One region of the Mesorhizobium sp. W050 genome, then DNA from elsewhere that is predicted to be linked to it. Evidence: predicted binding sites of a transcription regulator. Region 1 holds the regulator's gene; each other region holds the start of a gene.
The links. The regulator PhoB, encoded in region 1, activates phosphate uptake and scavenging genes when phosphate is short. The targets are predictions, from matches to a motif close to TGTCATNNANCTGTCAT.
Positions count from the first base shown of each region.

Region 2: a site for PhoB is predicted at 5,719-5,735, ahead of ACYG9Y_RS10475 (bifunctional 2',3'-cyclic-nucleotide 2'-phosphodiesterase/3'-nucleotidase). Genes of this name have one in related genera too.
Region 3: a site for PhoB is predicted at 1,433-1,449, ahead of olsB (l-ornithine N(alpha)-acyltransferase). Genes of this name have one in related genera too.

Region 1 covers NZ_JBTTIH010000001.1:5,850,329-5,860,321, reverse strand. Annotated here, with positions in the region: gene ACYG9Y_RS28365 (CHASE domain-containing protein) at 1-487, opposite strand, end outside; gene ACYG9Y_RS28360 (ATP-binding cassette domain-containing protein) at 643-1,440, opposite strand; gene ACYG9Y_RS28355 (sugar ABC transporter permease) at 1,453-2,769, opposite strand; gene xylF (D-xylose ABC transporter substrate-binding protein) at 2,914-3,954, opposite strand; gene ACYG9Y_RS28345 (ROK family protein) at 4,215-5,450, shown strand; gene phoB (phosphate regulon transcriptional regulator PhoB) at 5,481-6,170, opposite strand; gene phoU (phosphate signaling complex protein PhoU) at 6,187-6,891, opposite strand; gene pstB (phosphate ABC transporter ATP-binding protein PstB) at 6,933-7,757, opposite strand; gene pstA (phosphate ABC transporter permease PstA) at 7,775-9,091, opposite strand; gene pstC (phosphate ABC transporter permease subunit PstC) at 9,088-9,993, opposite strand, start outside.
Region 2 covers NZ_JBTTIH010000001.1:2,166,783-2,176,775, reverse strand. Annotated here, with positions in the region: gene kdsA (3-deoxy-8-phosphooctulonate synthase) at 1-604, opposite strand, end outside; gene ACYG9Y_RS10495 (VOC family protein) at 601-1,473, opposite strand; gene ACYG9Y_RS10490 (Dabb family protein) at 1,529-1,819, opposite strand; gene ACYG9Y_RS10485 (hypothetical protein) at 1,933-2,067, opposite strand; gene ACYG9Y_RS10480 (SAM-dependent methyltransferase) at 2,327-3,577, shown strand; gene ACYG9Y_RS10475 (bifunctional 2',3'-cyclic-nucleotide 2'-phosphodiesterase/3'-nucleotidase) at 3,638-5,617, opposite strand; gene ACYG9Y_RS10470 (NAD(P)/FAD-dependent oxidoreductase) at 5,759-7,024, opposite strand; gene ACYG9Y_RS10465 (5-formyltetrahydrofolate cyclo-ligase) at 7,206-7,871, shown strand; gene ACYG9Y_RS10460 (Lrp/AsnC family transcriptional regulator) at 7,868-8,341, opposite strand; gene ald (alanine dehydrogenase) at 8,497-9,612, shown strand; gene ACYG9Y_RS10450 (outer membrane protein) at 9,888-9,993, shown strand, end outside.
Region 3 covers NZ_JBTTIH010000001.1:137,752-147,744, forward strand. Annotated here, with positions in the region: gene ACYG9Y_RS00610 (trimeric intracellular cation channel family protein) at 1-407, shown strand, start outside; gene olsB (l-ornithine N(alpha)-acyltransferase) at 494-1,369, opposite strand; gene ACYG9Y_RS00620 (response regulator) at 1,646-3,934, opposite strand; gene acuI (acrylyl-CoA reductase (NADPH)) at 4,077-5,066, opposite strand; gene lspA (signal peptidase II) at 5,172-5,660, opposite strand; gene ACYG9Y_RS00635 (TrmH family RNA methyltransferase) at 5,657-6,514, opposite strand; gene ACYG9Y_RS00640 (class I SAM-dependent rRNA methyltransferase) at 6,549-7,631, opposite strand; gene ACYG9Y_RS00645 (helix-turn-helix transcriptional regulator) at 7,759-8,502, shown strand; gene ACYG9Y_RS00650 (VOC family protein) at 8,504-8,926, shown strand; gene lhpI (bifunctional Delta(1)-pyrroline-2-carboxylate/Delta(1)-piperideine-2-carboxylate reductase) at 8,916-9,881, opposite strand; gene ACYG9Y_RS00660 (lipopolysaccharide assembly protein LapA domain-containing protein) at 9,912-9,993, opposite strand, start outside.

The DNA of each region.
Region 1 (9,993 bases):
CCTCGCGCCGCACCGGCTCGGTGAACATGTCGTAGCCGATGGTGGATTCGTTGGCAGGGTCGAGCGGCTCGAACAGCACGACGGGCGTGCGCCACGGCTGTGTCGTGTCCGGATAGACCGTGTGGCCGGCGCCGCGGTCGCGCAACATGTCGCGCTCGACCGCCGCTTCGTCACCGGTCTTGGCCAGCCTGAGATAGCCGATGCCGCGCAGGCCGGCGAAATTGTTATCGAGATTGAGGGCGCTGAAGAAGGCCTTGAATTCGCTACCTGAAATCTCGCCGTTGCGGGCGTCGAACAGCGCCTGCGTCGAGCGCAGCAGTGACAGATGCAGATCGATACGGCTTTCGATGCGGTTGAGCGCGTCGTCGGCCGTCGCCTCGAACTTGATGCGCGCCGCTTCCTGGGTGGCGAAATAGGCGAAGCCCGCCATCGTCAGGCTGATCAGTGCAACGGCAATGAAGGCAAGGATCGGGAAAAGCTTCTTCAACGCAGGCCCATGGACGGTTCGGGAACCTTTATGGGCAACTCGCCGCGGCAAGACAATGGCGCGGCCAAGCCATAATGACGGCTGGCATATCACGTATATTTAGCCGGCTTATCGGTCGAACATCGGTGAAGATGAGAGCCGATGATATCGTGGTCTCAGGCCGCGATCTTCAGCGCACCCGGACCGGGAATGGCGCCGGGCGGACACTTTCCCAGGATGATCATGCCGAGCACTTCGTCCTGCGTCACATCGGTGGTGAGCGCGGTGCCGACGACCTGGCCGTTCTTCATTACGCAGACCCGGTCGGCAAGCTCGAACACGTCGTGAATGTCGTGGCTGATCAGGAAAATGCCGATGCCGTCGGCCTTGAGCTGCTTTACCAGTTCGCCGACCTGCGCCGTCTCCTGCGGCCCGAGCGCCGCCGTCGGTTCGTCCATGATCAGCATGCGGGCGTTGAACAGGATGGCGCGTGCGATCGCCACCGACTGGCGCTGGCCGCCCGATAGCTTGATCACGGGCTCCTTGAAGCGCTGGAAGCGCGGATTGAGCCGGCCCATCACCTTGCGCGCCTCGGCCTCCATGGCGACATCGTCGAGTGTCCCCCACGCGGTCATCAGTTCGCGGCCGAGGAAGAGGTTGGCGGCAGCGTCGACATTGTCGGCCAGCGCAAGCGTCTGGTAGATCGTTTCGATGCCGTATTTCTTGGCGTCGCGCGGATTGGAGATCGAGGCCTCCTGGCCGTTGACCAAGATCTGGCCGGCATCGCGCTTGTAGGCGCCCGACAGGATCTTGATCAGCGTCGACTTACCGGCGCCGTTGTGGCCAAGCAGCGCCACCACTTCGCCCGGGAAAAGATCGATGGACGCATCGTCGACGGCGCGAATGCCACCGAACGCGATCGAGATGTTGCGCATGTCGATCAGTGGCGTACCGGTGGGAGCAGTTTTTTCCATAGTCGTTCCTCCCTAGACCCGCTTGCGGTAGACGGTGTCGAGCCAGACGGCGATGACCAGGACAGCGCCAACGACAATGCTCTGCAGCGGCGAGTCGATGCCGAGCAGCACCATGCCGGATTGCAGCGACTGCATCAGAAGCGCGCCGAGCATGGCGCCCATCACCGTTCCGGCGCCGCCCGCGAGCGACGTGCCGCCGATGACGGCGGCCGCGATCACCAAAAGCTCGTCCAGTGTGCCCAGCGCATTGGTTGACGCATTGAGACGGGCCGACGAGATCGCCGCGCTGATTGCAGCCAGCACACCCATGATCATGAACACCTTCATGGTCACCCAGCGCGTGTTGATGCCGGCGAGTTCCGCTGCCTCCGGATTGCCGCCGATGGCGAAGACATAGCGGCCGAAACGCGTGCGCTTGGTGATGAACGTCATGATGATGCCGGCAGTCACCGCCATCAGCACCGGTATGGCGATGCCATGCGCGATGAACAGCCCGCCTTCGGGAACGGTGATGCCGTTCTGCTGTGCGTACTGGCGCACGATGCCGATCGGCCATGGATAGGAATTGCCGATCCACACGGCGCCGAGGATGGCCGCGCAAGCGACCACGCCAAGCAGGGTCTCGGCCCAGACGGGGCGCAGTGGAAAGCTGAAGCGCTTGCGCTGCGAGCGACCGTTGAGCAGCGCGAAGGCGACCGCCGCGCAGGCGACGATGCCGACGATCCAGCTGGCAGCGGCGCCAATCGAGCCGCGTGGTCCGCCGCCCATCAGCTGGAAGGTGGCGTCGAGTGGCGCGACCGTGCGCCCGCTGGTGATGAGCCATGCCATGCCGCGCCAGACCAGCAGGCCACCAAGCGTCACGATGAAGGCCGGAACCTGCATATAGGCGATGATGAAGCCCTGGAACGCGCCGATCAGCAGACCAAGCACCACGCCGGCGGCAAGCGCGACGATCCAGAGCCAGGGGTTTCCAAGCTGGAAGCCGATGACGCGAATCAGGAATTCGGCCTGTGCCACGCCCATGATCATGCCGATCACGCCTTCGACGGAGCCCACCGAAAGGTCGATGTTGCGCATGACGATGACCAGTACCATGCCGGTCGCCATGATCGCGACCGAGGACGTCTGCACCGACAGGTTCCAAAGATTGCGCGGCGTCAGGAAAAGCCCACCCGACAGGATATGTATGCCGACCCAGATGACCAGCAGCGCGCCGACCATGCCGAGCATGCGCGTGTCGAGCTCGGTCGCTTTCAGGAACCGGGCGACCGCGCCGAGTTCAGACGCTCGTGCCGTATCGGCCTGCGGATTTGAGGTCGTGTCGGTCATGATGTCCTCCAGCGGCTTGCCGTCTGGCGCGGATGCCGGACCACAGCCTAGAAGTTTGCCGCCGATGGCGGAAACACACAATTCTCGTAGAGAAAACGCCGCGGCTTGACAGCCGCGGCGCCTCATTTCTTCAAGTCGTCGAGATCAGTTGCAAGCCGCGACGCTGCCGGCGGCGACGCCGGTGCAGACTTCGTCCTTCTTGATCCAGCCGGCGTCGATGACGACGTTGAGGTTGTCCTTGGTGATCGCGACGGGGGTCAGGAACAGCGACTTGACGGTGTTGCCGCCAGGCGTGGTGAAGTCCTTGGCGCCGGCAATGTCGCCCGTCTTCTTGCCATCGGCAAGCTGCGAGGCGATCTCGGCGGCGTTCTTGCCGAGTTCGCGCGCGTCCTTCCACACCGACACCGTCTGCGTGCCGAGCGCGATGCGGTTCAGGGCGGCATGGTCGCCGTCCTGGCCCGAGACCGGAACCGTTCCGGCAAGGCCCTGCGCCGTCAGCGCGGCGACAACGCCGCCGGCGGTGCCGTCATTGGCCGCAACCACGGCATCGACCTTGTTGTCATTGGCGGTCAGGAACTGTTCCATGTTCTTCTGGGCGTTGGCCGGCAGCCAGCCATCGGTATAGGCCTCGCCGACATTCTTGATCTTGCCCGAGTCGATGGCTTCCTTGAGCACTTCCATCGAGCCCGAGAACAGGAAATCGGCATTCGGATCCGAGCCCGAGCCCTTGATGAAGACATAGTTGCCTTCGGGCTTCGCCTTGAACACTTCGCGGGCCTGCATGCGGCCGACTTCCTTGTTGTCGAAGGTCAGGTAGAAGACGTCCTTGTTCTCGATCAGGCGATCATAGCCGACGACCGGAATGCCTTCGTCCAGCGCCTTCTGCACCGCCGGGCCGATGGCCGAGGCGTCCTGCGCCAGGATGATCAGCGAGTTGGCGCCCTGCGAGATCAGGCTTTCGACGTCGGTCAGCTGCTTGCCGGGATTGGACTGCGCGTCGGCCGAAATGTACTTGTCGCCGGCGGCTTCGATCGCCGTTTTCATCGCCGCCTCGTCGGTCTTCCAGCGCTCTTCCTGGAAGTTCGACCACGACACGCCGATGACCTTGTCCTTCGCCTGCGCGACCGACATCAGCGCCAGCGACATGGCGACACCCGCCAGCATGGCGGCTGCAAATCTGTTCATCATAATCCTCCCTGCGCCGGGTGCGGCGCGACAAAACTGGCCCGAGGGCCGGCACACGGAGGCCCTATTTTTTCGAGCCTCGAAAAAATACTGGTTCAATGATAAGGCGCTGTCAACATCGATTCTGATGGATTCTGATGGCGTTGCCGAATTTTTTCGAGCTCCGCAATAAACAATGACAGGGCTGCCGGCGTCTGCCAATATTTGGCTGGTGCCGTCGAACACTATCATGAGGCGCGAGGAGGCCGGGAGGAAAACAAATGTCGGTTGGGATCCGCCACGACGATCTGCGCCGTCGCAACCGTGCGATGGTGATTTCGGCCGTGCGCCGGGCCGGCCAGCCGTCGCGGACCGAGATTGCGGCGACCACCGGCCTCAGCCATTCGACGATATCGGCAATCTCGTCTGATCTAATTCAAGAAGGCATCCTGATTGAAGGCAAGCCTGGCGAGACCGGCTCGCTGAAACGCGGCCGGCCGCAGGTCGGCCTTGGCCTCAACCCGGAAGCGGCGGCGGTCATGACCGTGGTGCTGTCGCTGAACTTCCTCTCCGTCACCGTCACCGACTATGCCGGCCAGGTGGTCGCGGAAGAACAGCGCCGGCTCGACACGCTGACCATGCCGCGCGACGAGCTGATCGGCGAATGCGTAGCAATCGTCGGGCGGCGTCTCGCGGACCCGGACCTCGATGTCCAGAGCATCGCCCGCATTGCCATGGGCATCCAGGGCATCACCGATTCGCAGGCGCGGGCCATGCTGTGGTCGCCAATCACGCCACTGACCGACATTGCCTTCGCCGACATGTTGGAAGCGGAATTCGGCATTCCTGCCACCATGGAGAACGACTGCAATATGATGGCGGTGGCCCTGCAATGGCGCCAGCCCGAGCGCTACCGCGACAATTTCATCGCGATCCTCTTGTCGCACGGCATCGGCATGGGGCTGGTGCTGAAAGGCGAACTGTTCACCGGCACCCATTCCTCGGGCGGCGAGTTCGGCCACATGATCCACCGTCCGGGCGGCGCGCTCTGCCGCTGCGGGCGGCGCGGCTGCGTCGAGGCCTATGCCGGAAACTACGCCATCTGGCGCAGCGCCAAAATGATGAGCGAAGATGCCGAGCCGGTCGATATCGGCGACGCTGATATGCGCGCACTCGCCGCGCGCGCCCGCGAAACCGATGGCCCGGAGCGCGAAGCCTATCGCAAGGCCGGTGAGGCGCTCGGCTTCGGCCTCGGCAGCCTGTTTGCGCTGATCGACCCGGCGCCTGTCGCCATGGTTGGCGTCAGCGCCGCCGCCTTCGACCTGATCGAGCCGGCATTGCGCGAAGCGATCGCCCAGACCGCCGGCGGCCAGCACTCGAAGTCGATCTCCTTCGACACCGAGCCCAACGAGCTGCCGCTGATCCGCGAAGGCTGTGCCATGCGCGCGCTCGGCTTCGTCGATCAGGAGATTTTCGCGCCGGGCATTCAGGCCAAATCCGGCAAGCATGTCGCCTGAATGGCCGGCAACGGCGCGACGCGCAGCATCCTAGTCTTCCCTGATCGCGTAGCCGGCGCCGCGAATGGTACGGATGACATCCGGCATGCGGCCGTTGTTGACCGCTTTGCGTAAGCGCCCGACATGGACGTCGACGGTTCGCTCGTCGATGTAGATCGTCTCGCCCCAGACATTGTCGAGCAGCTGGCTGCGCGAGAACACGCGGCCGGGATGGCGCATCATGAATTCGAGCAGCCGGAACTCGGTCGGTCCGAGCCTGATCTCGCTCTTCTTGCGGTAGACACGGTGCGACTCGCGGTCGAGCACGATGTCGCCGACCTTGAGCACGCTGGACAGCACTTCCGGCTTGGCCCGGCGCAGCAGCGCCTTCACGCGCGCCATGAACTCCGGCGTCGAGAATGGCTTGACCAGATAGTCGTCGGCACCGGTGGACAGGCCGCGCACGCGATCGCTTTCCTCACTGCGCGCGGTCAGCATGATGATCGGCAGCCGCTCGGTTTCGGGCCGCACTCTAAGCCGCCGGCAGAGCTCGATGCCGGAAACAGCGGGCACCATCCAGTCGAGCACCAGGAGATCGGGCACGTTTTCCTGCAGGCGGATCTCGGCCTCGTCGCCGCGTGTCACCACCTCGACGTGATAGCCTTCGGATTCGAGGTTGTAGCGGAGGAGCACGCCTAGCGGCTCCTCGTCCTCCACGACCATGATGCGTGGCGCGATCATCGGCAGTTCACCCTCATCAGGCCGGCATGGCCATCGCCGTCTCGTCCTGCTTCGGACGATTGGCGGGCAGTTGCTGGCCGGTCAGCACATAATACGCATTTTCGGCGATGTTGGTGACATGATCGCCGATGCGCTCAAGATTCTTGGCGCAGAACAAGAGATGCGTGCAGGCGGTGATGTTGCGAGGGTCTTCCATCATGTAGGTCAAGAGCTCACGAAACACGGACGTGTATTTGACGTCGATGCGCTCGTCGTCATTCCTGAGTTTTGCAAGCGCTGCCGCATCGGTGGCGGCATATTCCTCGACGACGCCTTGCACCTGGATCAGCACCAGCTGCGCCATGGCGTCGATGGAGTGCGAGAGGTCGCGCGGCGTGACGCTCAAGCCCACGGTGCCGACGCGTTTGGCGATGTTCTTGGCGAGGTCGCCGATGCGCTCGAGGTCGCCCGCCATGCGGATCGAGCCGACCACGGCGCGCAGATCGTTGGCCATCGGCTGACGCTTGGCGATCAGCGTGATGGCGCGGTCGTCCAGTTCGCGCTGGCGCGCATCCATGATGGCGTCGTCGGACACGACACGCTGTGCCAGCGCATTGTCCGAATTGAGCAGCGCCTTGGTCGAGCCGCTGACCATCGAGCCGGCCAGATCGCCCATGTCGCGTATCAGCTTGCTGATCTGCCCGAGCTCTTCATCGAAGGAGGCGACGGTATGTTCACCCATGATCTTGGTCCTCGTGCCTGAAAATTCACCCGCCGGACGGCTCAGCCGAAGCGGCCGGTAATGTAGTCCTGGGTGCGCTTGTCGTCGGGGTTGGTGAACATCTTGTCGGTGGCGCCCTCCTCGACGAGATAGCCGAGATGGAACATCGCCGTGCGCTGCGACACGCGCGCCGCCTGCTGCATCGAGTGGGTGACGATGACGATCGTGTAGTTCTGGCGCAGTTCGTCGATCAGCTCCTCGACACGGGCGGTGGCGATCGGATCGAGCGCCGAGCAGGGCTCGTCCATCAGGATCACCTCCGGCGACACGGCGATGGCGCGCGCGATGCACAGGCGCTGCTGCTGGCCGCCGGACAGGCCGGTGCCGGGCTCCTGCAGGCGGTCCTTGACCTCGTTCCAGATCGCAGCCTTCTTCAGGCTCTGCTCGACGATCTGGTCCATGTCGGACTTGCGCTTGGCCAGCCCATGGATGCGCGGGCCGTAGGCGACGTTCTCGTAGATCGACTTCGGGAACGGGTTGGGTTTCTGGAACACCATGCCGACGCGGGCGCGCAGTTCGACGACATCGATGTTCTTGTCGTAGATGTCGTCTTCATCGAGCGTGATCTTGCCGGTCACCCGCGCCGAATCGATGGTGTCGTTCATGCGGTTGAGGCAGCGCAGGAAGGTCGACTTGCCGCAGCCGGACGGGCCGATCAGCGCCGTCACCTGGTTCTGGCGGACGTCGAGATTGACGTCGAACAACGCCTGCTTCTCGCCGTAGAAGACGCCGACCTTGTCGCCGCGCATCTTGATGACTTCGTTCGACTTGGCGTTCATTTTGTCGCCCACTGCATTCTCAAGGGACTGTTCGGTCATGATGTTCATACCAAATTGCCTTTTTTCTACCAGCGCCGCTCGAACCGGCGCCGAAGCACGATCGCGGTGATGTTCATGGCCATGAGGAAGACGAGCAGGATGATGATGGCGCCGGACATGCGCTCGACAAAAGCGCGCTCAGCCTCGTTTGCCCACATGTAGATCTGCACCGGCAGCGCGGTCGCCGGATCGAAAGGCGTCGTCGGATAATCGGCGACGAAAGCGACCATGCCGATCAAGAGCAGCGGTGCTGTCTCGCCGAGCGCACGCGCCAGGCCGATGATGGTGCCGGTAAGGATGCCTGGGGCGGCAAGCGGCAGGATGTGGTGGAACACCATCTGCATCTTGGAGGCGCCGAGCCCGAGCGCTGCCGAGCGGATCGACGGCGGCACCGCGGCAAGGGCGGCGCGCGTCGCGATGATGATGGTCGGCAGCGTCATCAAGGTCAGCACCAGGCCGCCGACGAAGGAAGCCGAGCGCGGCATGCCGAGGAAGTTGATGAACACGGCAAGGCCAAGCAGACCGAAGACGATCGACGGCACCGCCGCGAGATTGTTGATGTTGACTTCGATCAGGTCCGTAAAGCGGTTCTTCTTGGCGAACTCCTCGAGATAGATCGAGGCGGCGACGCCGATCGGCAGCGCCAGCAAAAGCACGATCACCATCATGTAGAACGAACCGATGATGGCCACGCCCATGCCCGACGTCTCGGGCCGGCTGGAGGCGCCATAGCTGAACAGGCCGGTGTTGAAATGCTCGGCCATCGCGCCTTCGGCTTTGAGCTTGTTCATCCAGTCGATCTGCTGGTCGGACACCTTGCGGCGCGCTTCATCGACGCCGAGGTCGATCTGGCCCTTGAAGGCCGAGTCGAGATTGGCGGCGGCCAGGATGTCGACGTCACGCGTCGTGCCGATCACCGACGGATCGGCGGAGACGATGTCGCGCAGCTGGACGCGGGCGCCTTCCGACAGGAAGCCCTTGAGCTTCAGCATCATCGGCTTGTTGGCCGGATCGATGCCGAGCTTGGCCACCAGCGCGTTTTCGGCGAGCTTGGGATAGTTCGCCTTGATCAGCACGGTAGGGTCGGTCGCGCGCTTGCCGGAGGGATCGATCACCTTCTCGTCGAAGGTGACCGGCAGCGTCACCGTCGTCTGCCAGAAGGCGGTGTAGCCTTTCGAGACGATGGTGATCAACATGATGGCCAGGAACGCCAGGCCCACCGAGATCGCAATCACGCCATAGATGCGGAACCGGCGTTCGGCGGCGTAGCGCGCCTTCAGCCCGATGTCGCGGCGCGGACGCGCGACGGCACCCGCCATCGTGTCCAGGGGGATGTCGGTCATTCGTACTGCTCCCGGTACTTGCGCACGATGTAGAGGGCGACGATGTTCATCACCAGCGTCAGCGCGAACAGCGTCAGGCCGAGCGCGAAGGCGACCAGCGTCTGCGGCGAGTTGAACTCGAGATCGCCGGTCAGCTGGTTGACGATCTTGACGGTGATGGTCGTCATCGCCTCGAACGGGTTGGCCGTCAGATTGGCCGCGACGCCCGCCGCCAGCACGACGATCATCGTCTCGCCGATGGCGCGCGACGCCGTCAACAGGATGGCGCCGACGATGCCGGGCAGTGCCGCCGGCAGGATCACCCGCTTGATCGTCTCGGAGCGCGTGGCACCGAGGCCGAGCGAGCCGTCACGCATTGCGCGCGGCACCGCGGTGATGATGTCGTCGGACAAAGAGGACACGACCGGGATCAGCATGACGCCCATCACCAGGCCGGCGGTGAAGATGCTCTGGCCCTGGATGAAGGGAGAGCCGCCGGTGAGGGCTGCTGAGAGGTCGCGCAGGAACGGTCCGAGCGTGACCACGGCGAAGATGCCGTAGACGATGGTCGGGATGCCGGCCAGCAGTTCAAGCGCGGGCTTGACCACCGACCGGACGCTGCGCGAGGCGTATTCGGACATGTAGACCGCCGACATCAGCCCTACCGGCACTGCGACCAGAAGCGCGACGGCGGCGATGTAGAGCGTGCCGGCGAGTAGCGGGATCAGGCCGAACTGACCCTGGCTGCCGCCGGAACCGGCGGCGGCGAAACGCGGATCCCACACCGTGCCGAAGAAGAAGCTCATCGGTGATACGCTTTCGAAGAAGGTGATCGTCTGGAACAGCATCGACAGCACGATGCCGACCGTGGTCAGGATGGCGATGGTCGAGGCCGCAAGCAGCCCCCACAGCATCAGCTTCTC
Region 2 (9,993 bases), 3.7 Mb from region 1:
CGCCGATCTCGGCCATCACGGGCAAAGCCCGCATGTCCGACACCAGCGTGTTGTAGCCGAAGGAAGCGCCGCGCTCGGTGGTCAGCACATTGGGGTTGCCGGAGCCGGTGATCTTGGCCACCACGTTCTTCATGTCCCAGGGCGCCAGGAACTGCCCCTTCTTGACGTTGATCACCTTGCCGGTCTTGGCGGCGGCGACCAGCATGTCGGTCTGGCGCGACAGGAACGCCGGAATCTGCAGCACATCGACATGGTGTGCGACGATCGCGCACTGCTCCTCGGTGTGGACATCGGTCAGAATGGGAACCGAAAATTCCTTGCGCAACTCGTCGAACACCGGAAGCGCCGCGTCCATGCCGGCGCCGCGCGTTGCCGACAGCGAGGTGCGGTTGGCCTTGTCGTAGCTGGTCTTGTAGACGAGGCCGATGCCGAGCTTGCCGGTCAGTTCCTTCAGCGCGCCGGCCATGTCGAAAGCGTGCTGGCGCGATTCGAACTGGCACGGGCCGGCGATCAACGCCAAGGGCCCGCTGTTGTCGAAGACGACGTTGCCGACGGTTACCGACGAATTCGGCGCCAGCGAATTGAGCCCTTGCGGCTTGCTCATGGGGTCTCCCGGAAGATGAAAGCCGCGCCCTGTCCGGATGCCGGCTGCACGACGATTTCGTTGCCCGCTATATCGTGCCCGACGGCGTTGTCTGCAAGCAGCCTCGCGACAGCGCCGACACTGCGGACTGAAAAGACAATCGCGGCGAAGCGAACTCTTGTCGGCGCACCGGCCGGAATGTCGAAGCGCGCGGTGAAAGCCGCAGGATCCAGAACGGTCAGACGCGCATTCGGCAGGTCGAAGACCGCGCTGCTCTGCTGCTCCGAGCCAACCACTGTCGAGATCAGGCTGATCTGTGTGGAAGGCACATCGCTGACCGCAACGACTTCGGCAATGCCGGTCACGCCGTTGGCATGGGCCTGCAGTGCCGTACGGTCGATTTGAGGGGCGTTGATCCGCTCGCAAGCGAACAGAAAGGCGTCCGTCGTCTCGGCGCCGGCGGCGAAAGCCAGTTTGAACGAGGCCATGTCGCTCTTTCCGGCCGTGTCGGTGAAGGCGCGGGAAAAGCTCAGCACGTCCCCCGCCGACAGACCGACCGAGACATAGCGCGCATGATCCGCATCGGCATCATCGGTGGCCAGCACCACGGCGGAAAAGCCCTCATCGCCCAGCCTGGCGCGATAGAGGCGGTCGCGCGCGACAAAGACATTGCCGCCGGCGATCGCACTCGCTGCCACCTGTTCATTCCCGACCGCCAGCGGTTCGAGATAGGTGCCGTCGGCAAGGAAGACGCAGCAATTTTCGGTGCCAAAGGGATGAACGCCGGTTGGCGCGACGATGAAGCCAAGCGATGTCAGCCGCGCCCACGCCACGGCGAGGCTCGCCGTCGGCAGCACCAGATGGTCAAGCGGATGGGTCGTGCTGGTCATGCCGGCGCGGTGTGCATCATTCCCGAAATTGGTTCAAGGCCTCTTGCCGGCCCGATCAGGCCGTCGCCACGATATCGGCCGAATAGCGCAATTCGCGCAAGGGTTTGACCCGGCTGGTCGTCTCGGCATAGAGCGGGTGCGCCTTGTATGCGGCAAGCGCGGCATCATCCTCAAACTCGGCATAGACGACCACGTCGATCGCATCCGACAGCGGATCGACCTTGGTGTTGAGCGTCACCTCGAAGAGGCTTGAATGCGGGATCTTGCCCAGTGTGAGCAAGCCCGTACGCACGGCCTCGACATCGTCCTTGCGCCGCGCGCTGAAGAAAACGATATGCCGGATCACGCCTGCCTCCACGTTCGATTTGCGGCATGTTTTGTGTGAGCGGGACCGTCGCGTCAACCGCCACGATGTCGCGCCCGGCAACGCCGGCAGGCGACTTTGCAGAGGCGCAAAAGCTAGGCCCCGCCGGTGACGTAGCGCACGACGCGCGACATCTCCCTGACCGTCGTGTCGAGATAGCGGCCCTGATTGTAGAGGCCGTCCCAGATCAGGAAAAAGGCGATGGCGACGATGACGATGACATAACGCATGGCTGAAACTAACGTATGTGGCTGTTCGTAACCATAGCGATTTCGCCGAGGGCCGCGCTCTCCCGCGGATTCTGGCCTCAGGCCGGCAAGCTGGGCCAGCGCCGCACGAAGCTTGCCTCTTGAAGTTTCGGCCAATGCCATGGAAGATTGTGGCGAAAATTTAAGCAGGCTACGGCGTTCGCGCCTGGCGAATGAAAGTGGAGGATGTGGAGGCCGGCAGATCTTGCGCCGCCCCCGCGGAAGTCCAGGGGGGTGTGAGATGGCTGTCAGGGAATACAAAGGCATCGGCGACGCCATCAGGCTGGACGAACTCAATTTCGCCGAGATCGTCAAGGGCCTGCCGGCCAAGGCGCGCATGGTGCTGTCGGCGGCGATGAAATTGCCGCGCGGTTCGCTGAAGGTGAGGATGCCGGATGGCCGGGCGGTGCTTGTCGGCGGCAACGGACCCGGGCCGGATGCCGAGCTGGTGTTGAAGAACTGGCGCCTGCCCGGCCGTGCCTTTTCCGGCGGCACCATCGGCGTTGCCGAATCCTACATGGACGGCGACTGGGAAAGCCCTGATGTAACCAGCTTCCTGGAACTGTTCGTCGTCAACTCGGCCGTTGGCGAACGCATTGCCGGCGGCGCCAGCTGGCTCATCAACACGGTCCAGCGCATCCGCCACTGGTTCAACGAAAACACCCGCACAGGCTCGAAGCGCAACATCTCGGCGCATTACGATCTCGGCAACGCCTTCTACAAGCAATGGCTCGATCCCAGCATGACCTATTCGTCGGCGCTCTATGCGACCGGCGCCAACGACCTGGAAAGCGCTCAGGCCGCCAAATACCGCGCGCTGGCCAAGGATACGGGTATCGGCAAGAAGGACCATGTGCTCGAGATCGGCTGCGGCTGGGGTGGTTTTGCCGAATTTGCCGCGCGCGAGATCGGCTGCCGCGTCACCGGCCTGACCATCAGCCGCGAACAGCACGATTTCGCCAAGGCGCGCATCCAGAAGGCGGGACTGTCTGACAAGGTCGACATCAAGCTGCAGGATTACCGAGACGAAACGGGCACTTACGACCGCATCGCCTCGATCGAGATGTTCGAGGCGGTCGGCGAAAAATATTGGCCGGTATTTTTCGGCAAGATGAAGGCATGCCTGAGGCCCGGCGGCACCGCCGGCCTGCAGATCATCACCATCAACGAGGCCGCTTACGACACCTATCGGGCGCGGCCGGATTTCATCCAGCGCTATGTCTTCCCAGGCGGCATGCTGCCGACGCCGTCGATCCTGAAGACGCTGGGCAGCGACCATGGCCTTGCCCATCTGCGCGAGCGCGTCTTTCCGGACGACTATGCCCGCACGCTTGCCGAATGGCGCAACCGCTTCTGGGCGTCGTGGGAAAAGATCGTCCCGCTCGGCTTCGACGACCGCTTCAAGAAGCTTTGGGAATTCTATCTCCACTATTGCGAAGCCGGCTTCAGGGCCAGCTACATCGACGTGCGCCAGGTGGTCTACAAGGCCTGATCCGAAGCGTGATTGAGCGGGCGTATGCCCGCTCGTTTTCCCTGTTAGCTGCACGTTGCCTCAAAGCAGGATGCGATACTTCGCAAACCCGGATTCGCCCTCGCCGGCCGGCTCGATCTTGAGCGATTTCACCCCAGATATGAAATCCTTCGCTTTGGGGCCGGTCTCGAACACGACGCTGGTGCCGGGCAGCGGCGTGAACGACCAATTGTCGTCGGCCGAGGGATTGATCGTGCCTTCGCTGACGACGTAGCGCACGATCACGTCGCGGTTGGTGTCCGGCGCCTCGTAGATGATCTTCGAGGCATTGATGTCGGGGAAATTGCCGCCACCGCCGGCGCGGTAATTGTTGGTGGCGACGACGAATTTCGCTGCCGGATCAATAGGCTTGCCGTCGAAGCTGAGGCCGACGATGCGGTTCGAGCCGGCATTGGCGACGCCACCCTTGGCATCGTATTTCGGCAGCTGCGACAGGTCTATTCCGTAGCTGACGCCATCGATCACATCGAAATTGTAGGACGGGAATTCGGTGTCGATGAGCGCCTGGTCGGCCTTGCCCGGCTCGATCTTCCTGAAAATGCCGGCCGACATTTCCAGCCATTCCTTCACTTGCGCGCCGGTGATTTCGACGGCGCGCACCGTGTTCGGATAGAGATAGAGGTCGGCGACGTTCTTGATGGCGAGGTCGCCCACCGGCACGTCGGTATAGTAGTCGGCGCCGTTGCGCCCGCCGGCCTTGAAGGGTGCTGCCGCCGACAGCAGCGGCACATCCTTCCACTGCGTGCTCTTCAATATGTCCTTGAGGTACCAGCTCTGCGCCTGGTTGACGATCTGCACCGACGGATCGTCGGCGACCAGCGCGAAATAGGAATAGAGCGGCGCCGAGGTCTTGCCGACCGGTCGGCGGACATAGGCAAGTGTCGCCTCATGGTCCGCCTTCAGCGCATCGACGACGCGCTGGTCGTCCGCCACCGTCGGCTTGTTTGCCTTGTCGACGCGCTGGTAGATCGGCCTTGCCTCCGATGTGGCCGAGGCTACGCGCCATTTCGATCCGTCCCGTTCCAGAAGCAGATCGATCAGTCCCATATGCGAGCCCCAGAAACCGCCCATCACGGCGGGCTTGCCCTGCAGCGTGCCTTTCTCGGTGTCGACGCCTTCGAGCGCCTGAAAATCCTTCTTGCCGGGGAAGACCAAATGCTGATGGCCGGTGAACACCGCATCGATGCCTTCGACGCCGGCGACGAAGAAGGAGGCGTTCTCCATGCCGTCGCCCTGCTTGATATCGATGCCGGAATGCGAGAGCGCGATGACGATGTCGGCGCCCTCCTCCTTGATCTGCGGAACCCAGGCCCTGGCCGCCTCGACGATATCGCGCGTCCTGACATTGCCTTCCAGGTTCTTCAGGTCCCAGACCATGATCTGCGGCGGCACGAAGCCGATGATGCCGATCTTGATCGGCTGCTCGGCGCCCGACCCGTCCTTGATCTTCTTGTCGAGGATGACATAGGGCTTGAGGTAGAGCTTGTCGTCGCGCGGGTTGGCGGCAAGCTCGGTGCCGCGGATCAGATTGGCGCAGACGAACGGGAAATTGGCCCCGGCCAGCACCTTGTCGAGGAACGACAGGCCGTAGTTGAACTCGTGATTGCCGAGCGTCGAGCATTCATAGCCCAGCAGGTTCATGCCCTTCATGATCGGATGCAGATCGCCTTCCTTGAGGCCCTTCTCATAGGCGATGTAATCGCCCATCGGATTGCCCTGCAAAAGATCGCCATTGTCGATCAGCATCGCATTGGTGGCTTCCTTGCGCACCGCCGCGATCAGTGAGGCCGTCCGCGACAGGCCCATCGTGTCGTTGGCTTTGTCTGCGTAGTAGTCGTAAGGCAGCACATTCACATGGATGTCGGTGGTCTCCATGATCCTCAGATGCGCCTGATTGGCCTGCGCGCGGGCGGAAAACGGATGGAGCATGATCAGCGCCCCGCTGGCGGCCGTACCGGCAAGAAAACTACGGCGGGAGACGGGGTAATTGAGATGCGGCATTGGTTTTCCTTCCCAGCGACGTGACAAGATCCCAGCCCCGGGCGGAAGCTTCGCGCCGAAAACCGGCCATGTCCATCGGGAAGTCAGTCGATCAGCAAAAGGTGACGGCTGGATGAATATCCTTGGCCGCGGTTGAGAACCTCAGCCCTTGTCATCGTCGCCCTGGGTGATCAGCCGCGCGCTGCGCTGGCCGGTGAAATAGATCCATAGCCAGCTAAGCGACACCGAGAGCCGGTTGCGGAAACCGATCAGGAAGTAGATATGCGCCACGCCCCACAGCCACCAGGCAAGCCATCCCGTGAGCTTGATCGAGCCGAAATCGATCGCGGCTGCCCACTTGCCGATCGTCGCCAGGTCGCCGGCATGTTTGTAGCGGAAAGGCCGCGGCGCGCCATCGCCGGCCAGCCGCGCCCTGATCGTCGCGGCGACATGCTTGCCCTCCTGCTTGGCCGAGGGCGCCACGCCGGGCACCGGTTTGCCGTCCGGCCGCAAGACATGCGCGGTGTCGCCGATGACGAAGATTTCAGGACTGTTCGGCACGGTCAGATCGGGCTCGACCATTACCCTGCCCGCCCGGTCCACCGGCGCGCCCAGCCACTCTCCCGCGGGGGAAGCCGCCACGCCGGCGGCCCACAGGATGGTTCGCGCCGGCAGATGCGTATCGCCAAAGACGACGCCTTCGGCATCGAGGCGCGTGACGGCGCGGCCAAGCTCGACCGTGACGCCCCGCCGCTCCAGCGCCTTGCGCGCATAGTCGGACAGCTTTGGCGCGAAATTGGCGAGGATCCTGTCTCCGGCCTCGACCAGCACCACACGCGCCTCACGCGTGTCGATGTTGCGGAATTCGCCGCGCAGCGTTTCATGCGCGAGTTCGACAATGGTGCCGGCAAGCTCCACGCCGGTCGGGCCGCCGCCGACGATGACCAGTGTCAGCAGTGCCTGGCGCTTGGCCGGATCGGTCTCGCGCTCGGCCTGCTCGAAGGCGAGCAGGATGCGCCGCCGAATGGTGGTTGCGTCTTCGAGCGTCTTCAGCCCGGGCGCGAAAGGCTCCCATTCGTCGTGGCCGAAATAAGCATGACGCGCGCCGGTGGCGAGCACCAGCGTGTCGTAGGGAACAGAACTGCCGTCCTCAAGCAGCACGCGTTTGCCTGGACGGTCGACGCCGGTGACGTTGCCGAGCAGGGTCGTCACGTCCTCGCGCTTGCGCAGCAGATGACGGATCGGCCAGGCAACTTCCGAGGTCGCCAGCGAGGTGGTCGCCACCTGGTAGAGCAGCGGCTGGAAAAGGTGATGGTTGCGCTTGTCGACCATGGTGATGCGCACGGGTGCGCCGGCCAGCGCCCGGGTGAGTTCGAGACCGCCGAACCCTGCGCCGACGACAACGACATGATGGCTGGTTTCACTCATCGCATTCACCCCTGTTTGTCTCTCTTTATCTAGTGATTTTTGTGCACCGCAACAATGTCGCGGCGCGCTAGACTGCCGCGCGTAAGGCTGCCCAGGACTCGTCGCCGGATGTCGCGAATGCCTATGTCGGCAAGCCTGGACGGGTATAGCCTTGCAGGGGCTGGAACCACGGGAGTGAAGCATGGCCAACGACGATGACAAAGATCGCAAAGGGCGGGCGCAATATTCTTCGCCGCCTTGCTTCATGCACGAACTCGATCCGGAATTTCGCGCGCCATTGACCGACTGGACCGATGTGCGCCGTTGGCGCAAGGCCGAGCGCGAGCGTCTGATCGCGGCACGGTTGGCGGTTTCGGCCGATGCGCGGGTGGCGATGTCGCGGGCTATCACCGAAGGCCTCGACGCGGCAATCGGCGACATTGCCGGCCGCATGGTCAGCCTGTACTGGCCGTTTCGCGGCGAGCCGGACCTGCGGTCGTGGATGGCGTCGATCAACCAGCGCGGCGGCCGCACGGCACTGCCAGTCGTCATCGAGAAGGGCCAGCCGCTGATCTTCCGCGCTTATGTGCCTGGCGACCGGCTGGAAAAAGGCGTCTGGAACATCCCTATCCCCGCCGAAGGCGACCCGGTGCTGCCCGACGTCGTCATCTCGCCGATCGTCGGCATCGACCCGCGAAACTACCGCCTGGGCTATGGCGGTGGCTTCTTCGACCGCACGCTGGCTGCCATGCCGTTCAAGCCATTGGTCATCGGCGTCGGCTACGAACTGCAGCGCATAGCCACCATCTACCCGCAGCCGCACGACATCCCAATGGATAGGCTGGTGACCGAGACTGCTCAGGGCTAGGCCAGTTCCGGCTTCATGCCCATCGCCGTGCGATCGACGATCTCGCGCAGGGCAAACGACGAATTGATCTTGGTCACGTGCGGCATCGCCGACAGCCACTCCTTGTGGATGCGCTCATAGTCGACCAGATCCTTGGCGGCGATGCGCAGGATATAGTCGTATTCGCCCGACATCAGGTGGCACGACAGCACATTCGGGCAGCGCTTGATCGCCGCCTCGAAATCCGACAGCGTCTTTTCGAACTGCCCCGACAGCGATATGTGCACGATCGCCGTCATCTGGTGGCCGAGCGCTGCATTCGAAAGCCGGGCGTGATAGCCGCGGATGGTGCCGGATTTCTCCAGATTGTCGAGCCGGCGCGAACAGGCCGATTGCGACAGGCCGACCCTTTCAGCGAGCGCCGCATTGGGTATGCGCCCATCCTTCTGCAGTGCCTCGAGAATGGCGATATCGATCCTGTCGAGCGGCATTTAGAGTGATTCCTGCGAAAATTATGCAATTTCGCGCAACGATTATCGAAACACGTCACCTCGCGCAAGCGCATTCGCAAACACCTGCGCAACGATTCGTGGTTCACTCGGTTGATACAGGGAACGAGCCCGAAGGGCCGGATCAGGAGAAGACTATGCGCGTCGGCTGCCCCAAGGAAATCAAGAACCACGAATACCGAGTCGGCCTGACGCCGGGCTCCGTCCGCGAATATGTCGCGCATGGCCATGAAGTGCTGGTCGAAAGCGGCGCCGGCGCCGGCATCGGCGCCGATGACAATGCCTACCGCGCCGCCGGCGCCACCATCGCCAGGACCGCCGCCGACGTGTTCGCCAAGTCCGACATGATCGTCAAGGTCAAGGAGCCGCAGCCCAACGAATGGGCGCAGCTGCGCGAGGGCCAGATCCTCTACACCTATCTGCACCTGGCCCCGGATCCGGAGCAGACCAGGGGCCTGCTCGCGTCCGGCGTCACCGCAATCGCCTATGAGACCGTAACCGACGACCGCGGCGGCCTGCCGCTCTTGGCGCCGATGTCGGAAGTTGCCGGCCGCCTGTCGATCCAGGCCGGCGCGACCGGGCTGCAGAAGGCCAATGGTGGCCGCGGCGTGCTGCTCGGCGGCGTGCCCGGCGTACTGCCCGGCAAGGTCACGGTGCTCGGCGGCGGCGTCGTCGGCCTGCATGCCGCCCGCATGGCGGTCGGCCTCGGCGCCGACGTCACCATCATCGACCGCTCGATCCCGCGCCTGCGCCAGCTGGACGACCTCTTTACCGGCCGCGTCCACACCCGCTACTCCACAGTCGAGGCGCTTGAGGAAGAATGCTTCTCGGCCGACATCGTCGTCGGCGCCGTGCTCATCCCGGGTGCTGCTGCACCCAAGCTGGTCACTCGCGAAATGCTGTCGGGCATGAAGAAGGGCTCGGTGCTGGTCGACGTCGCTATCGACCAGGGCGGCTGCTTCGAGACTTCGCACGCCACCACCCATGCCGAGCCGACCTATGAGGTCGACGGCGTGATCCATTACTGCGTCGCCAACATGCCGGGCGCCGTGCCGGTGACCTCGGCGCACGCGCTCAACAACGCGACGCTGCATTATGGCCTGCAGCTGGCCGACAAGGGCCTGAAGGCACTGGTCGACGACCACCATTTGCGCAACGGCCTCAATGTCCACAGGGGCAAGATCACCAATCGCGCCGTCGCCGAAGCACTCGGCTATGAGCTGGTCGAACCGAAAGTGGTTCTGGCTGCCTGACCAGACGCCTTAATCGACTCAAGCAGTTCTGCCTCCCTCACCCGCCGGTTGCGCCGGCGGGTTTTTTATTGGCCGCGTGCTCACAAATTGCGGGCTCTAAGGCAACATCACGGCGAAACGGCCCGGCTTGGCGGTGCTTTTGCCTGCCGATGTGGCATTTTTGTCATTCCAATATTGGCGAGCGTCCTGTTAGAACACGGACGGGTTTGTTCTTATGCTAAGGGGCTAAAATGTTCATCTCTGCTAAATCCGTTCTTCTCGGGGCCGTTTCGGCAATGGCTTTGATATCGGTAGCGCATGCCGCCGATGTTGTGCAGCCGGTGGAAGAACCTGCCGGTTTCAACTGGAGCGGCGCCTATGTCGGCATCGGCGGCGGCTTCG
Region 3 (9,993 bases), 5.7 Mb from region 1:
TCTTCATCGCTCACCGCGTCGAATCCCGCTGGAAATGGCTGCTCTGGCTCGACGCCATCGGATTGGCGGCCTTTTCCATAATGGGCGCGGCCAAGGGGCTGGCCATCACCGGCTCGCCGGTCGTCTCCGTTGTTATGGGCGTGCTGACCGCTACGTTCGGCGGCATCCTGCGCGATCTGCTGGCCGGCGAGCCATCGGTGCTGCTCAGGCCCGAAATCTACGTCACCGCCGCACTCGCGGGCGCCGGCCTCTACACACTTGGCGATCTCGCCGGCCTGCCGCCGCTGGCCTCGGATGTCGCCGGCTTCGCCGCGGCTTTCCTGGTGCGCGGCGGCGCGCTGAAATTCGGCTGGACCTTTCCGTCCTACAAGAGCCGCCCGGGACGGCGACCGGAGGATATTCCATAGGGAGAGGGATTAGTGAGTAGGGAATAGTCGGTAGTCAGCAATTCGCGGCAGCCTTCACTACTGCCTACTGCCTACTGCCTACTGCCTCACGCCGCAAAGCGCTGCGCTTCCCCGCCATAATAGTTGACGTAGCGGGCGCCGATTTCCTTGACCGGCATCACCACGAACACATCGACGGTGGAGAACTCACGGTCGATGACGCAGCCGTCGCCGATGCGGGCGCCGACGCGCAGATAGCCCTTGACCAACGGCGGCATGGCCGCAATCGCCGCCTTGGCGTTGACCGCCTCGATCGGCATCAGGTCCATCGAGCAATAGCGCCCGGAGACCGCCCGCACATCCCAGGCGGAGTTGGTCCGGCAGTGATGGGCAAGGTAGGTGAGCGCCTCGGCATGCGCAGCCGGCACCGTGCCAGGGAACGAGGCACAACCGGTCATCACGCCGATCTCATAGTGGTTGATGTAGGCCCAGATGCCTTGCCACAGCGCCTCGATGGTGCGCTTCGAGCGGTATTCCGGCAGCACGCAGGAGCGGCCGAGCTCAAGGAAGCGCTGGCCGGGATGGCGGGCGATCAGCTTGGTCAGCTCGAACTCGCCTTCGGAATAGAAGCCGCCGGCGGTCGCGGCAATCTCTTGCCGCAGCAGGCGGTAAGTGCCGACGATGCGGCGATGCTCGGGGCCGGAGATCGAAGTGTCCAGCACGAGGAGATGGTCGCACAGCGGGTCGAAGCGGTCGGCGTCGCGCCGGTCCTGCGCCTGGAACAGGTCCTTCCTGGCGCCAAGCTCGTCATAAAACACCCGGTAGCGCACTTCCTGCGCGGCGGCGATCTCGGCCTCATTGCGGGCAAGCCGCACTTCGAGATTGCCGATACGGCCCAGCGGTGCGCCTGTTGCGACGGCATCGGCGTTCCGCGCGGCGAGCAAAGCGCCGCCTGCGCTGGGCCGAGTGTCACATTCCGGCATAACTGTGTGCACGAGTGATTCTCCTTCGAGCCATCCCTCTTGGCACGGGGATACGGTGTAGGTGCAACAGGATTGTGACAGTACCGTGATACGGCGCGACGGGCAATACTTCGTCGGCTGGCGAAAACCCTCATTCGGCTACCTACGTGACGCGAGGATTGCGCCAATGTCGCCTTGAAGCGCGTCGCGCTGGGACAATTCACGCGACCCGCTTCAAGTCTTTGTTTTGTGCATGTCGTCTTCTCAAAACCGGGGCCATTTTTGAGCGACATGAATTCAGGCGGCCACCTGGCCCTCGACGGCATGGACCAGCGCGTCGGGATCGAGCGGCTTGGTGACAAAGCCGCTGGCGCCATGGGCGAGCACGGTGTGGCGGGTCTTTTCCTGGCTGTCGGCCGAAAGCACCATGATCGGAACCGGCGGCACAGCCATTTCCTCCTCGTGGCGGCGGATGGCGGCGATCGCGTCCAGCCCGTCCATGACCGGCATGTGTAAATCCATCAGCACCACATCGAAGCGATTTTTCAGCCCGGCCTCGGTCACCGCCTCGACCGCGGCCTTGCCATTGCCGACCACTTTCACGCGATGTCCCGCCTTCAAAAGCGTGGCGCGGGCAAGCATGGCGTTGATGTCGTTGTCTTCGGCGATCAGCACCGACAAACCTTGCTGGCGCCCGCCATGGGCACGAAGCGAGGACGCGCGGGTCTTTTCCGGCTTGGGCGGCGGCAAGGCAGGGGCATGACTGGTCAGCAGCACGCGCAGCAGGGTTTCGCCGCGCACCGGCCTCGCCAGGAAGGTGGCGTAGCCGCTGGTGCGGAATTCGCCAAGCATGCCGCGGTCGGTCGGCGCGATCAGCGTGATCGCCTCGCAATCGGCAAAGCCACTCTGGCGCAGGCGCTTGAGCAGTCTGCCGTCGCCGTCCTCCAGGGCCGCGTCGATCAACAGCACATCGCAATGTTCGCCGAAGGGCGTCGCCTGGGAAGCGGTTGCGGCGACGTCGACGGCGCCGCCATGGGCGCGGATGGTGCGGGCGATGGCGTCGGCCTCGACGGCGTTCTTCGACACGATCACGGCGCGCCGGCCGGCCAGGATGTTCTGCCGGCTCTGCGGTGCTTCGGTTGCTCCTGCCGCCGGGATCTCGAAGACGAATTCCGATCCCTCGCCAAGCCGGCTCGACACCGAAATGGCACCGCCCATGGCGGCGACCAGGCGCCTCGATATGGCCAGACCGAGGCCGGCGCCGCCATGGGTGCGGGTCGAGGTGCCGTCGGACTGTTCGAACTCCTCGAAGATGCGCTCCATATCCTCTTCGCGCAGGCCAGGGCCGGTGTCGGCGACGGTGAAGCAGATGCGCTCGCTGGTCTCGGTGCGGGCCCGTGCAACCGAAACCAGCACGCCGCCGGTGTCGGTGAACTTGATCGCATTGCCGATCAGGTTGAGCAGCACCTGCCTGACTCTTCCCGGATCGGCCATGATCATCTGTGGCACGTCGGGCTCGACATGACAGCCGAGGCCGATGTTCTTGGCGAAGGCTTTCGCCGCCATCAGTTCGATGATGTTGTCGGCAATTTCACGCAACGATGTCGGCTGCGGTTCCGGGTCGAAGCGGCCGGCCTCGATCTTGGAATAGTCGAGCAGGTCTTCGATGAGCGCCAAAAGCGCGCTGGCCGAGGTCGAGATGGCGCCGACATAGGTGCGCTGCTCGGGCGACAGATTGGTGTCAGCCAGAAGCTTGGCCATGCCCATGATGCCGTTCATCGGCGTGCGGATCTCATGGCTGACGGTGGCGAGGAAGCGCGACTTGGCCTGGCTGGCATATTCGGCGCGCTCGCGCGCGGTGATCAGCGAGGATTCGGCGCGTTTGCGCGCGGTGATGTCGCGGGCAATCGCCCGGTGCGAGACGGCGCCGCTATCCTTGTCGCGTACCGACAGTTCGATCCACGAGAACCAGCGCGGACCGTTCGGGGTGCGTATGGAGACGTCGGTGGAACTCAGGCATTCATGATCGGAAAAGGCGGCGTCGGGGACGATGCCGACATCGATGCCGTGTTCGGCGAGGGTCCTCCCGGCAAGGTCGCGTTGGTCGGTTCCGACGAGGCTGGCGAAAACCTTGTTGGCGTAGACGATGTGGCCGTCGCGGTCGCGGTGGACGACGAGATCGCCGAGCGCATCGATCAGCCCGCGAAAACGCTCCTCGCTCTCCTGCATCTCCCACATGCGGTCGGCCAGCGTCTCGATCTCGGCGCGGCTGCGGGCCGCGGTTTCGTCGAGCAAGGCCGCCGCGCGGCGGACGGTGCGCCGGCTGCGCAGGTGCATGGCGACGCCGGCAAGGCCTGTCGCCAGCAAGCCAAGGGTGATGAAGATCGGAGCGCCGGTGAGGTGGGAGAGGCCCGCCAGCACGACACTGGCGACCACCGTCAGGAACGGCAGGCCCTCGGACGTGGCGCGCGGCAAATCCGGCGCCAGAGGCGGCGGCGCAACACGCTGCCGCTTCGCCGTCGCCGGACTCGGCCCGTCGACGCTTTCGGCACGGCTCTTCTCTTTCCTGGCGGACTCCGCGATCATGCGGAACTCCTTGCCAGATAGAGATTATGGAAAAGCGCGGCGGATCGTTCGAATTTTAGCGGTCATGCATTTTTGGCGGTTTTCCGCATCGCCTGATCTTTTCCGAAACCTGATTCCCTTTCGGGATCATGCTTCGGGAGCCTCACATATCGACAACCACGCGGCCCCTGATCTTGCCCTCGACGATGTCATGGGCGGCGGTGATGATGCCGTCGAAGCCGATGGTCGTCGACAGGCCGGCGAGCTTCTTGAGATCAAGATCGCTGCCGATGCGGCGCCAGGCTTCCAGCCGCACAGCCTTTGGCGCCGTCACTGAATCGATGCCGAGCAGCGAGACGCCGCGCAGGATGAAAGGGGCGACGCTCGACGGCAGATCCATGCCACTCGCCAGGCCGCAGGCGGCGACCGCGCCGCCATAGGCGGTCATCGACAGCACATTGGCCAGCGTGTGGCTGCCGACGGCATCGATGCCGCCGGCCCAGCGCTCCTTGGCCAGCGGCTTGGCCGGCTGGGAGAGTTCCTCGCGCGAAATCACTTCGGCGGCACCGAGGTCGATCAGATAGGAGCTTTCGGCGTTGCGGCCGGTCGAGGCGATGACGTGATAGCCAAGGCTGGACAGGATCGAGACCGCGACCGACCCAACGCCGCCGGCTGCACCCGTCACCACCACCGGGCCGCGATCCGGCAGGATGCCGTGCCGCTCCAGCGCCATGACGCTAAGCATGGCCGTATAGCCGGCGGTGCCGACCGCCATCGCATCGTGCGCGCTGATGCCGTCGGGCAACGGCACCAGCCAGTCGCCGTTGACGCGCGCGCGCCCGGCATAGGCGCCGAAATGCGTCTCGCCGACGCCCCAGCCATTGAGGATGACCTTGTCGCCCTTGCGCCAGTCGGCATGCGATGAGGAGAGGACGGTTCCGGCGAAATCGATGCCCGGCACCAGCGGCCAGCGGCGGATCACTGGCGCTTTCCCAGTGATGGCCAGCCCGTCCTTGTAGTTGACCGTCGTCGCCTCGACCGCGACAGTTACGTCGCCTTCCATCAGATCGGCTTCGCCGAAATCGACGATCTCGACCGATTGCTTCTTTTCGGCGTCGCGCGAAACGAGGATGGCTTTGAAGGTTTCAGGCATCTCTTCTCCTCGGCTTCGCAAAGGCTGGCGGTCGGCATTGGCTGGCTCTGGCCGAACTGTGCGGCGACCGTCCGGCGAGGTCAATTGGTCAAAAGAGTCGGGCCGTCAGGCTTCTGGGCCTTGCGGCTTGGCCTCGCGCCGCCAGCCGATGAACTCGTCGAAGACGACCAGCGCCGCGCCGACCGAAATGAAGGCATCGGCAAGGTTGAAGACGGCGAAGGACCATACCGGCGTGTGGAACAATATATAGTCGATGACGTGGCCGTAGACGGCGCGGTCGATCAGATTGCCGATCGCGCCGCCGATGATCAGGGCAAAGCCGATGCGGGCCAGCACATGGCCGGAGGGCGTGCGCGTCGCCAGATAAAGCACGAAGGCAACGACCACGACCGCGATGACGACCAGGCCGGTGTCGCCGAAGGACGAGAACATCGAGAAGGCGATGCCGGTATTGTAGGTGCGAAACAGCGCCAGGAATGGCACCAGGTCGAGCTTTTCCTGGAAGACGAGGCCGGTCTCGATCAGATGCTTTATCCACTGGTCGAGCGCGATTGCCACCACCACCAGCAGCGCATAGGGAGACCATGATTTCACGATGTGGCGTCCTCGGGGGCAAGTTTCAGCGCGCCGCGCCGGATCTCGAACAGCATGATTCCGGTGGCGACCGCCAAATTGAGTGAATCGGCGCGGCCGGCCTGCGGAATCCGCAGCAGCCGGTCGCAGCTTTCCGCCAGATTGTCGGGCAGGCCCTGCTGCTCATTGCCCATCATCAAGAGCACCGGTCCTCGGGAGAAATCGACCGAGCGGTAGTCGACCGCACCCTTCAGATGGGTGCCGACCACCAGGCCCGAGAAGCTGTTTCGCCAAGCCAGAAATGCTTCCGGCGTCGCCTTGGTCACCGGCACGGCGAAGATCGAGCCCATGGTGGCGCGCACGGTCTCGACAGAAAAAGGATCGGTAGTCTCGCCGACCAGGATGACGCCCTTGGCGCCGACGGCATCGACGGTGCGGATGACGGTGCCGAGATTGCCGGGATCGCGCACCCGGTCGAGCGCCACCCAGACGTCGCCGTCGTGAGCGCGGATGTCTCTTAGCGGCAGCAGTTTTTGCCGGAAGACGCCGACCACCATTTGCGGATTGTCACGGCGGGTGATGGCGACCAGCACTTTTTCGGACACTTCGAGCACGGTGCCGCCGGCGGCAACCGTGCGCGCCGCCACCTTTTCGACCGCCGCATTGCCGCGTCCGGCCTTGGCGAAAACCAGCGTCCTGATCGACCAGCCGAGGTCGAGGGCGTCGATGACCAGCTTCAGCCCTTCGGCCATGAAGGCGTTCTGCTGGTCGCGGAATTTCTTCTGGGCGAGCGCCTTGATGTCCTTGATCAGCGGATTGGCAAGGCTGGTGACTTCCTTGACCTGCCCGGGCGCACCTGCGTGCCGCTCATTCATTCGGGACTCCCGGGCATTCAGGTCTCCCGGGCATTCAGGCCACCCAGCGCGAAAACAGCGATGTCGACAGCGCCCGGCCGGCGGATTGCTCGCGGATGATCAGTTCGCCTGATTCAACGGTGCCGCCCATGCCGGCAAAGGTGTCGCGCATCAAGGCATGGATGGCGAAGAAGGAGGCGCGGATGGAATAGGCGGTCAGCACCACGGTGAGCGGTTTCGGCGTCAGGATCGCGCGGCAAAGATCGGTCAGGCCGGGCAGGTCCTCGAACAACTGCCAGACCTCGCCCTTGGGGCCGCGGCCATAGGCGGGCGGGTCGAACAGGATGATGTCGTAGCGGCTGCCGCGGCGCTCTTCGCGCTCGGCGAATTTCACAGCATCGTCGACGATCCAGCGGATCGGCTTGCTGCCGAGACCGGCCATTTCCTGGTTTTCGCGCGCCCAGCCGACCGCCTTCTTGGAGGCATCGACATGGGTGACCTCGGCACCGGCGCGGGCGGCTACGAGAGACGCGAGCCCGGTATAGCCGAACAGGTTCAGCACCTTGACCGGGCGGTTGGCCGCCGCGATCAGGCTGGCCATATGGTCCCAGTGCGAAGCCTGCTCGGGGAAGACGCCGACATGGCGAAACGAGGTGAAGCGGCCGAGATAGTCGATGCCGTCATGCTTCATCGGCCAGGTCTCGCCCAGCGGTACCTTCGGGAACCGCCAGCGGCCGATGCCTTCCTCGTCGGTGTCGCCGGTGAAGATGGCGTCGGCTCGGTCCCAGTCCCTGGCGGGCAAGGCCTTTTGCCAGATCGCCTGTCCCTCGGGCCGCACGATGCGGTAGGGGCCGTATTGTTCGAGCTTCTCGCCGGCACCGCTGTCGAGCAGTGCATAATCCTGATTGGGCGCCACTTCGAGGATCACCGGCAGGCGCTCAGTGGGCAGGATGCCTTCGCGACGCGCCAGGATACGGGGGGCGGGCTTCGGATCAGACCGGTCGTCCGGTTTTGTTTCGTGGCGTTGCTGTCTGGCTTCGGGTCGGATTGGTACGGTCTCCGGCTGCGGCCGCGCATGTTCGGTCCTGCCTTTTGCGGGCGGACGGTTGTCGCGGCGTTTGTCGCGAAATGACTTCAAGCAGGAGCGTCTCCGGAGGCGGCAGGCCGCTTTTGGCATAGGGTCACCGGCTGCGCAAACAAAATGGTCCAGCGTGCGAATGTCTGAGGTGGTGGACCTCGCTGAGGAAACAGGCAAATCTCGAATCATGTCCCGTTCCGAACGCCTGCTCGACCTGATCCAGATCCTGCGCCGGCATCGCCGGCCGGTGAGCGGTCGCACGCTTGCCGGCGAGATGGACGTTTCGATCCGAACGCTCTACCGCGACATTGCCACGCTGCAGGGGCAAGGCGCGCCGATCGAGGGCGAGGCTGGGCTGGGCTATGTGCTGAAACCCGGCTTCATGCTGCCGCCACTGATGTTCACCGACGAGGAGATCGAGGCCATCGTTCTGGGATCGCGTTGGGTTGCCAGACAACCGGACAAGCGGCTGTCGGCCGCCGCCACCGACGCGCTGGCCAAGATCGCCGCTGTGCTGCCGGATGATCTGCGCGAGGACCTCGATGCGACCGCGCTTTTGGTCGGGCCGCACGGCGATGCTGTCGAAAGCATCGACCTTGGCCTGGTGCGCCAGGCGATCCGCAACGAGAGAAAACTCGGCTTTCTTTACCGCGACGCCGGCGGCGCCGCCTCCGAGCGCTTGATCTGGCCATTCGCGCTCGGCTTTTTCGACAAGGTGCGGGTGGTGGTGGCCTGGTGCGAGACGCGGCAGGATTTCAGACATTTTCGCGCCGACCGGATGTCGGGGCTCAACACCACGTATATCCGCTATCCGCGTCGTCGGCAGGCGCTGCTGAAGGAATGGCGCGCGACGCTGGACACCAAGTTGTCAGCAGCCTTGTGCGACAAGCGATTGTCTTCAGATAGCGTCGCGCTTGCCCCAGGAGAATAAGATGGACTTCGTCTCGATCCGCATCATTACCGATCAGATCAAGCCCTTGGTGGCATTCTACGACACGATCACCGGGCTTACCGCAACCTGGTTCACAGACGATTTCGCCGAACTGGCAACGCCGTCCTGCACACTGGCGATCGGCAGCACCCGCACGCTGGCCCTGTTCGGAACTGATGTGGCGCAGCCGGCCGCCAATCGCTCAGCGATCATCGAGTTTCGCGTCGCCGATGTTGATGCTGAGTACAGCAGGCTGGCGAAAATTATCGGCGATTTCGTACAGACGCCGACGACGATGCCATGGGGTAACCGGTCGCTGCTGCTGCGCGATCCCGATGGCAATCTGGTGAACTTCTTCACCCCGGTCAGCGCGGAAGCGATCAGGAAGTTCGATCGCAGAACCGGCGCAGACGCTACTGCTTGAGCGCGTTGTAGACGGCAATGCCGGCGGCAAGGTCCTCAAGCGCGGCGCCGACCGACTTGAACAGCGTGACCTCAGTGGGGCTCTGCCGGCCCTGTTTTTCCCCGCGCGCCAGCTCATGCAGATCGGCGACGATGGCTTCCGGCTTCAGCACGCCGGAGGCGAGCGGCTGGACGATGTCGCCGGCTTCCTTGGTGGCGCCGGCGCGGGTGTCGACATAGACGCGGGCGCGCGCGATCGCGTCGTCGTCGCTCTCGCGCATGGTCGGCGTGAAGCCGCCGACCAGATCGACATGCGCGCCCGGCTTGAGCAGCGCACCCTTGACCAGCGGCGTCGTCGTGATCGTCGCCGATGAGACGATGTCGGCCTCGGCGAGTTCGGCGTCGAGATCGCTTGCGGCCTCGGCGTTGAAACCGTCCGCGCGCAAATCAGCCGCGACCTTTTCGGCATTGGCGGGCGTGCGGTTCCAGATGCGGATGGTCTTGATCGGCCGCACCGCGGAGTGCGCCTTGGCGAGGAACGGCGACAGCGCGCCGGCGCCGACCACCAGAAGCCGCGATGCGTCCTCGCGGGCGAGATAGGAGGCCGCCACCGCCGAGGCGCAAGCGGTGCGCCACTGTGTCAGCCGTTGGCCGTCGATCAGCGCTTCGGGCTCGCCGGTGGCGCCGTTGAGCAGGAGGTAGAGCCCCATCACCGCCGGTTTGCCGATGGCGTTGTTGTCGGGCGATACGGTGACGATCTTGACGCCGATATGACCCCCGACCGACGTGCCGGCCGCATGGAAGTCGGTCCACGCCGGCATCAAAAGCAGCGTGGATGTGGCACCGTCGGGCCGCTCGACCCCGTGATGATGGCGGACGGGTTGCACAGCACCCTCGCGGAAGGCCGCGCGCAATGTCTCGACCAGCCCGGGAAAGGTCAGCGCCTGGTCGACAGCGTCGGCCGAAATGGTCAGCATGCAAACTCCGCGAAGATAAAAGCGCCGGCTTCAGGCCGTTGGCTTCGGCAGCGCCGGCCCGGCGGCCGCGCCCTGCTGCACGGCGGGTATACGGCTGACCGCCTGGCGCAAA